Linked DNA regions of Sporichthya polymorpha DSM 43042. The protein of the gene in region 1 interacts with the protein of each later gene in a pairwise test. Links are inferred from orthologs where the notes say so. Each region holds a gene or a part of one and is shown on either strand. Other genes may lie near its edges.

What was found.
Region 2: the proteins of rplL (region 1) and dnaE interact in binary tests that used the Escherichia coli proteins (3 or more experiments, as listed by UniProt). The link is inferred for Sporichthya polymorpha DSM 43042 from one-to-one orthologs.

The regions. Positions count from the first base shown.
Region 1 is NZ_KB913029.1:2,925,429-2,929,429, reverse strand. The notes cover bases 1-2,896. They hold rplL (50S ribosomal protein L7/L12), read right to left. Parts: upstream 1,696-2,896; coding sequence 1,306-1,695; downstream 1-1,305. Other genes in these bases: SPOPO_RS0114300 (SCO4651 family lipoprotein), read right to left, coding at 2,668-2,896; rplJ (50S ribosomal protein L10), read right to left, coding at 1,739-2,392; SPOPO_RS0114315 (ABC transporter ATP-binding protein), read right to left, coding at 259-1,221. Also shown: more of SPOPO_RS0114300, read right to left, coding at 2,897-3,756; rplA (50S ribosomal protein L1), read right to left, coding at 3,908-4,001. UniProt on the Escherichia coli protein: The binding site for several of the GTPase factors involved in protein synthesis (IF-2, EF-Tu, EF-G and RF3). Is thus essential for accurate translation.
Region 2 is NZ_KB913029.1:4,909,496-4,914,296, forward strand. The notes cover bases 589-4,666. They hold dnaE (DNA polymerase III subunit alpha), read right to left. Parts: upstream 4,311-4,666; coding sequence 789-4,310; downstream 589-788. Other genes in these bases: SPOPO_RS0123700 (ABC transporter ATP-binding protein), read right to left, coding at 589-747; SPOPO_RS0123710 (RluA family pseudouridine synthase), read right to left, coding at 4,403-4,666. In the rest of the region: more of SPOPO_RS0123700, read right to left, coding at 1-588; more of SPOPO_RS0123710, read right to left, coding at 4,667-4,801. UniProt on the Escherichia coli protein: DNA polymerase III is a complex, multichain enzyme responsible for most of the replicative synthesis in bacteria. This DNA polymerase also exhibits 3' to 5' exonuclease activity. The alpha chain is the DNA polymerase catalytic subunit.

The sequences.
Region 1 (4,001 bases):
CACCTGTGTCAAGAACAGAGGTGATCACGGCAGACAGCGCAAGGGGGCAGTTTAGCCTCACGGCAAACCGCTGTCCAGAGCCGCAGGTGAACCTACGGGCCCCTCGCGCGAGCGCGAGAACTCGCGAACGCACCGAAAGGATGAGGGTGCGGGAGCGCCCAGTCAAGAGATCAGGCCAACAGTGTGGACGCGTCGCGGCCGGGCAGTTGGACGGATCCGGACAATACCGGACGCGCCAGCGGGGCGCGTTCGTGCAGGTCAGAGCGCTGCGGCCGGGTCGACCCCGACGTCGGACCCCCCGAAGGACCCCGCCGGCGGGACGATCCCGTTCTGCGCACACCACTGCCCGGGTGGACGCTGCCGGGCCCGCGGGACGCCGTCGCTCGGCATCATCTGGAGCGGGATCGGGGGCAGCGGAGGGAGTTCGGTATCACGTTCGGCGGCCAGTTCGTCGGCGTCCTTCTCCTCCGACATGCCGATCGGACCCACCCGCTGGGCGTTCAGGAACTGCCGCACGACCGGCTCGGTGGAGCTGAGCAGCATCTCCCGCGGCCCGAACATCGCCAGGTGGCGGTGGTAGAGCAGACCGATGTTGTCCGGGACGGTCCGAGCGGTGTTGATGTCGTGGGTGACGATGAGGATCGTCGCGCCGATCCGCTGATTCAGGTCGACGATGAGCTGGTTGAGGAACGCCGTGCGGACCGGGTCGAGGCCGGAGTCCGGCTCGTCGAACAGAATGATCTTCGGGTCCAGCACCAGCGCCCGGGCCAGACCGGCCCGTTTGCGCATCCCGCCGGAGAGCTCCCCCGGCAGCTTGTCCTCGGCCCCCACCAGACCGACCAGGTCCATCTTCTCGCGCACGACGGCCCGGATCTCGGACTCGGACTTGCGGGTGTGCTCCCGCAGCGGGAACGCGACGTTGTCGTAGAGGTTCATCGAGCCGAACAGCGCGCCGTCCTGAAACAGCACGCCGAACAGCTTGCGGACCTCGTAGAGGTCGCGCTCCTTGAGCCGGCAGATGTCCCGGCCCTCGATCACGATCGAGCCGGCGTCCGGCCGCAGCAGCCCGACCAGGGTCTTGAGCAGCACCGACTTGCCGGTCCCGGACGGGCCGAGCAGGACCGAGATCTCCCCCGCCGGCAGCGTGAGCGTCACGTCGCGCCAGATCACCTGCCGCCCGAAGCTCTTGGTGAGCCCGCGGATGTCGATCTCGACGCCCATGGCGGCGAAGTGTAAGGGGAACGCCGACGGGCGGCCGCCGAGATCGGCGACCGCCCGTGCGGTGAAGCTGGTGGTGCTGGAGAACTACTTGAGGGAGATGCTGGCGCCGGCGCCCTCGAGGGCAGCCTTGGCCTTCTCCGCGGTCTCCTTGTTGACCTTCTCCAGGACCTTGGAGGGGGTGCCGTCGACGAGGTCCTTGGCCTCCTTGAGGCCGAGGTTCGTGAGCGCGCGCACCTCCTTGATGACCTGGATCTTCTTGTCGCCGGCGGACTCGAGGACGACGTCGAACTCGTCCTGCTCCTCCGCGGCCGCGGCGTCGCCGCCACCACCGGCCGGCGCCGCGGCGGCCACGGCCACCGGAGCGGCGGCGGTGACGCCGAAGGTCTCCTCGAACTGCTTCACGAACTCAGAGAGCTCGATCAGCGTCATCTCCTTGAACGCGTCGAGCAGTTCGTCGGTGCTGAGCTTCGCCATGATCGGCGGTCCTTCCATTCGGTCGAGCGTGGGCTTCGGGGGTTCAGCTCTCGGCGGGTGCCTCGGGCTCGGAGGTCTCTGCGACGGGGTCTTCCGCCGCGACCGGGCTCTCGGCAACGGCCTCGGCCGACGCCTCGACAGCGGGTTCTTCGGTGGCCGGAGCGGCGGCGGCAGCGCCACCGGTCGCCTCGACCTGCGCACGCAGGGCCTCGACGGTCCGCGCGGTCTTCGACAGCGGCGCCTGGAACAGGGCCGCGGCCTGGGACAGCGAGGCGACCATCGCGCCGGCGAGCTTGGCGAGCAGGACCTCGCGGGACTCGAGGTCCGCGAGCTTGGTGACGTCCGCCGCGGACAGCGCCTTGCCGTCCAGGACGCCGCCCTTGATCACCAGGAGCGGGTTCGCCTTGGCGAAGTCCCGCAGACCCTTCGCGACCTCGACCGCGTCGCCGTTGACGAACGCGATCGCGGACGGACCGGCGAGGAGGGACTCGAACGCGTCGACCCCGGCCTCCTTGGCCGCGATCTTCGTCAGGGTGTTCTTGACGACGTGGTACTCGGCGTTGCCGGAGAGGCTGCGCCGCAGAGCCTTGAGCTGTGCCACGGTGAGACCGCGGTACTCGGTCAGCACCGCCGCGTTGGAGTTGCGGAACGCGTCCGTCAGCTCCGCCACTGCGGCTGCCTTGTCGGGCCGGGCCATGGCCCTCCTTCCTTCGGGTGCGACCGCAGGTCGGTTCCGGGCCCGGACACACGAAACGCCCCGGCGCAGGCCGGGGCGCGGAAGTCCCACGGGCAGGAAGGCGAACCCTCCACCCATCCAGGTGGAATCACCTGGCGTCACCTGCGCGGGCCGCCCGGAGTACGGGGCCTTCGGTCACCGAAGTGACAACCTGCGGTCTTTGGCTGCCGCCAGAGTACGGACTCCGACGGCCGGGGGTCAAAACGGCCCCGCGGCCCGGTCCCGTCAGGTCGGGTTCAGCTCGCGCGGCCGGTGCCGGCGTCGGTCCGCTCCAGGTGCCGGCGCAGCTGCTCGGCGAACTGCTCGGACAGGTCCGAGGAGAAGTTCTCGCCGAGCGAGCGCTCCAGCTGCTCGGAGAGCTGAGAGTTGAAGTCCTCGCCGAACTGCTTCGAGAAGTCCTCCCCGAAGGCGTCGCCCAGCTCGCCGCCGAGCGCGTCGGAGAGCAGGGCCTCGGCGTCGAACTTCTTCGCGTCGGCCGGGACGTCGACCTTCACGTCGGAGCCGAAGTCGGTGAACTTCATCGTCATCTTGACCTCGCCGAACATCGGCAGGGTCACCGCGAGCTTGCGGGCGCGGTAGTCGCCGTCGACCCAGGCGTCCACGGTGACGGGCTCGGACAGGCCCATGGACTCGCGGATGCTGTTCTCGAGCTGCTCCTCCAGCTGGCGGCTGAGCTCGTTCGAGTGCGTCGAGGACTTCTTCTCGGTCACCGTGCCGGTGCCCTCGGGCGCGATCTTCGCCCGGTAGTGCGTGGTCTTGACGCCGTCGACGGTCTCGGTGCCGACCTTGGTGACGTCGTCGGTGTCGAGCATCTTCTCCAGCTGCTCGACCGGGTTCGCCATCGTCGGGTCGATGCCGGCGATGTCCGCGCCCTCGGACTTCGCCTCGTCCAGCGGGAGCGAGATCCAGCCGGGTTCTCCGTCCGCGCCGGTCCCGAGGCCCGGGATCAGGCCGCCCTTGGTGACCTTGAGGTACATCACGTCGTCGACCAGGCGGAACTCGGTGCCGGCCGGGACCGAGATGCCCATCATCTTCATCGAGTCGAAGACCATCCGCGCGGCGGGCTGATCGCCGCCGCGGTACGCGCCGGAGCCCTTCACCGAGACCCCGGAGCCGGTGACCTCGAAGGTGTAGGCGGCGCTGTCCCTGGCCGCGGCGTCCGCGACCTTCTGGATCGCGGGCACCGGCGTCATCGACTCGAGCTCAGCAGCGGCTCGGTCGGTGGCGCTGTCGGAGCCGTTGCAGCCGGCCAGGCCGGCGACGGCGAGGACGGCCACCGTGGACACGGCGGCGGCGCGGAAGCGGTGGGTACGGCGCGCACTCACGTTTCGGTCATCTCCCAGGTCGGACGCAGGCCCAGTGTGCCTGCTCTGCTGAGACGAGAAGGCCCGGTGCGGCGTTCCGCACCGGGCCAAATCGTGATCGCGCTTCGGGATTCAGGGGGCAAAGTCCCTGGTCAAACCCCTGGCGAGCAGGTCAGACGGTCTCCTCGACCGTCTCCTCCGTGAGGTTGCGAACCTTGTTCGGGTCGACCGGGATGGCCGGGCCCATCGTCGTGGAGAAGACCGCC
Region 2 (4,801 bases), 2.0 Mb from region 1 along the record:
GACCGCGATGCCCGCGAGCACGACGTGCAGCACGATCCCGGCCCGCCGGCCCAGACGCGAGGCCGCGCGCACCGTCGTGCGGACCCGCCGGTGCACGACCGCGGACGCCTCGGCGCAACGCCGCAGCACGAAGGCCTGGCCCCGACTCGCGCGCAGGTCGTCCCGCGCCGCGACGGCCTCCTCCAGCACCGCCGCGTGGTCGGTCCAGGCGATCTCCTCCGCGACCTTGGCGCGCGTGACGGCCTCGGTCAGCGGCCGGACCACCGCGGCCGCGAGCAGGCCGACCACCGGGAACAGGAACCACGCCGGCCACCACGTCAGACCGGCGACCACCCACATCGGGATCGCCGCGAGCAGCGTCCGGCCCGCCTCCCAGCCGACCTCGCGCAGGAGCTCACCGAGCTGGTGCGTGTCGTCGTCGACGCGGTCGAGGACCTCCCCGACCGCCTGTTCCGAGAGCGCCGGCAGGGGTTGGTGCAGCGCCGCGGCGAGCAGGTCCGCGCGCAGCCGCCCCTCCGCGCGGTCGACGATCGTCGACCACACCGCGCGCCCGATCATGTCCAGCACGCCCGCCCCGATCAGGCAGACGGCCAGCAGCACGATCAGGGTCCCCGAGGGCCGTTCGGCCAGGCGGCCGGCCGTCCAGGCGCCGACGGCGAAGCCGACCGAGGCGAGCAGGGCGCCGGCGAGACACCACCAGGTCGCCGGGCCGCGAAGTCTTCTCGCGGTCACGGTCCGGCTGGTCACTGAGCGACGCTACCTCGGCACCCTGAGTGAACTCACCGGGGTCAACCCAGGCACGACGGGCCGAGCAAGGCCTTGAGGTCGCCGAAGAGCGCCGGGGACGGGGCGACGAACGGGCCCCGCTCCAGCCGCATGACGATCGTCCGCGCCCGGGAGTCGAGTTGCAGGTGCACCTCGCTCTGGCCCGGGTGGTCCGCCAGGACCGACTTCAGCCGCTCGACCAGCGGCGGCGTGCAGCGCATCGCCGGCAGCCGGACCACGACCGGCCCGCTCGAGGACTTCGTCGTGTCGAGGATCTGCAGGTCCGAGGCCATCAACGAGATCTCGTCCTCGTTGCGGCGCAGGCGGCCCTTGACCGCGACGACGGTGTCCGTCGCGAGCACCGTGCCGAACTGCTGGTACGAGCCCGGGAAGAACATGCACTCGATGGCGCCGCCGAGGTCCTCGACCGTGGCGATCGCCCAGGTGTCGCCCTTCTTCGTGACCTTGCGCGCCAGGCCCGTGATCAGTCCCGCGATCGTGACGATCGACCCGTCGGCGCGGTCCTCGCTCGAGGTCAGCGTGGTGATCGCGCAGTCGGCCGCGGCGGCGAGGACGTTCTCGATGCCGAGCAGCGGGTGGTCGGAGACGTAGAGGCCGAGCATCTCGCGCTCGTAGGCGAGCAGCGCGGGTTTGTCCCACTCCCCGGTCGGGATCTCGATGTCGAACGAGGTGTCGGTGGCGTCGCCGTCGTCGTCGAACGCGCCGAACAGCGAGTCCTGCCCGATGGCCTCGTTGCGCTTGATGTCGATGATGGCGTCGATCGCACGCTCGTGCGCGTGGATCAGGCCGCGCCGGGTGTGCCCGAGCGAGTCGAACGCGCCACCCTTGATCAGCGACTCCACGGTCTTCTTGTTGCAGACGTGGGCCGGCACCTTGCGCAGGAAGTCGGCGAAGTCGGCGAACGCGCCCTGCTCGGTCCGCGCCTCGACGATCCCGGTCACGACGTTGGCGCCCACGTTGCGGATCGCGGTCAGGCCGAAGCGGATGTCCTCACCGCGCGGGGTGAAGTTCGCGTCCGAGGCGTTGACGTCCGGCGGCAGCACCTTGATGCCCATGCGCCGGCACTCGTTGAGGTACAGGGCCGACTTGTCCTTGTCGTCCTTGACCGAGGTCAGCAGCGCCGCCATGTACTCCTGCGGGTAGTTCGCCTTGAGGTAGGCGGTCCAGTAGGAGACCAGGCCGTAGCCGGCGGTGTGGGCCTTGTTGAACGCGTAGTCCGAGAACGGGACGAGGATGTCCCACAGGGTCTTGATCGCCGCCTCGGAGTACCCGTTCTGCTTCATCCCGTCCGAGAACGGGATGTACTCCTTGTCGAGGATCTCCTTCTTCTTCTTGCCCATCGCGCGCCGCAGCAGGTCGGCGGCGCCGAGCGAGTAGCCCGCGAGCTTCTGGGCGATCGCCATGACCTGCTCCTGGTAGACGATCAACCCGTAGGTGTCGCCCAGGATGTCGGCCAGCGGTTCCTCGAGCTCGGGGTGGATCGGCACCACCGGCTTGCGGCCGTTCTTGCGGTCCGCGTAGTCGTTGTGCGCGTTCGCGCCCATCGGACCGGGCCGGTAGAGCGCGAGGACGGCGGAGATGTCCTCGAAGTTGTCGGGAACCATCGAGCGCAGCAGCGCACGCATCGGCCCACCGTCGAGCTGGAAGACGCCGAGGGTGTCGCCCCGGGCCAGCAGCTCGTACGCCTTACGGTCCGTCAGTTCCAGGTCCTCGAGGACGAGTTTCTCGCCCCGGTTGGACTCGATGTTGATCAGGCAGTCGTCGAGGACCGTGAGGTTCCGCAACCCCAGGAAGTCCATCTTCAGCAGTCCGAGGGACTCGCAGGCCCCCATGTCGAACTGCGTGATGATCGCGCCGTCCTGCTCGCGACGCTGGATCGGGATGACGTCGAGCAACGGCTCGCTCGAGAGGATCACCCCGGCGGCGTGCACGCCCCACTGTCGCTTCAGGCCCTCGAGGCCCTTGGCGGTGTCGACGACCTTCTTCACGTCCGGGTCGGACTCGTACAGCGCGCGGAACTCGCCGGCCTCGGCGTAGCGCTTGTGGTCGGGGTCGAAGATCCCGGACAGCGGGATGTCCTTGCCCATGACCGCCGGCGGCATCGCCTTGGTGATGCGGTCGCCCATCGCGAACGGGTAGCCGAGGACGCGGGAGGCGTCCTTGATCGCCGCCTTCGCCTTGATGGTGCCGTAGGTGATGATCTGCGCGACCCGCTCCTCGCCGTACTTCTCGGTGGCGTAGCGGATCATGTCGGCGCGACGACGTTCGTCGAAGTCCATGTCGATGTCGGGCATCGACACACGCTCGGGATTGAGGAACCGCTCGAAGATCAGGCCGTGCGCGAGCGGGTCGAGCTCGGTGATGCCCAGCGCGTAGGCGATCAGCGCACCGGCCGCCGACCCACGGCCCGGGCCGACGCGGATGCCGTTGTCCTTCGCGTACTGGACGAGGTCCGCGGTGACGAGGAAGTACCCCGGGAACCCCATCTGAATGATCATGTCGACCTCGTAGGCCGCCTGATCGATGTGCGTCTGCGGGACGTTCCCACCGAAGCGCTGGGCGAGGCCGCGCTCGACCTCCTTGCGCAGCCAGGTCTCCTCGGTCTCCCCCTCGGGCACCGGGAACCGCGGCATGAGGTTGCGCGAGGAGAACGACATCGAGCAGCGCTCGGCGATGAGCAGCGTGTTGTCGCAGGCCTCACGCAGGCCGTAGCGGCCCTGCCAGAGCTCGCGCATCTCCGCCGGGCTCTTGAGGTAGAAGTCCGTCGCGTCGAACTTGAACCGGTTCGGGTCCGCGAGCGTCTTGCCGGACTGCACGCACAGCAGCACCTCGTGCGCGGACGCGTCCTCGGCCGCGGCGTAGTGCAGGTCGTTGGTCGCGACCAGCGGCAGGTTGAGGTCCTTGGCCAGGCGCATCAGCCCGTCGTGCGCGCGCTTCTCGATGCCGATGCCGTGGTCCATCAGCTCGCAGAAGAAGTTCTCCTTGCCGAAGATGTCCTGGAACTCTCCGGCCGACGCGCGCGCCTTCTCGTAGTCGCCGATGCGCAACCAGGTCTGGATCTCGCCCGACGGGCAGCCCGTCGTCGCGATCAGGCCCTTGCCGTAGCGGTGCAGCAGTTCGCGGTCCGCGCGCGGCTTGTAGAAGAATCCTTCCAAGCTCGCCAGCGACGAGATGCGGAACAGGTTGTGCATCGAGTCGTTGTCGGTCGCCAGCAGCGTCATGTGCGTGTACGAGCCGGACCCGGACACGTCGTCCTCGCCGCCGTCGGCCCACCGGACGCGGGTGCGGTCGGACCGGTGCGTGCCCGGCGCCAGGTACGCCTCCATGCCGACGATCGGCTTGACACCCGCCGCGTTCGCCTTGTTCACGAAGTCGTAGGCGCCGAACACGTTGCCGTGGTCGGTCATCGCGAGGGCGGGCATGCCCATCTCGTTGCAGCCGCGGAAGAGATCGTCCAGGCGCGCCGCGCCGTCGAGCATCGAGTACTCGGTGTGGACGTGCAGGTGGACGAACGAGTCGTTCATGCCTGCCGAACTCACCGAACTACCTCCCCTTGCGCGCTGCTCGCAGCCTAGGCCGCGCCACCGACGAAACGCTCGGCAGTCTCAGTGTGTGGTCAGCCTTCCGAGACAACCCGCAAGGCGCGCGCGAGATCGGCTGGATAGTCGCTCGAGAACGCGACCCACTCGCCGGTGTCGGGGTGTTCGAACCCCAGCGACACCGCGTGCAACCACTGTCGCTCCAGACCCAGCCGCTCGGCGAGCGTCGGGTCGGCGCCGTAGGTCAGGTCGCCCGCGCACGGGTGGCGCAGCGCGGACATGTGCACGCGGATCTGATGGGTCCGGCCCGTCTCGAGCTTGATGGTCAGCAGGCTGGCGGCGCGGAACGCCTCGAGCGTGTCGTAGTGCGTGACGCTCGCCTTGCCGCCGGCGTCCTCGGCGATCACCGCCCACTTCCAGTCGTGCACCGGATGGCGCCCGATCGGCGCGTCCACGGTGCCCCGCGTCGGGTCGAA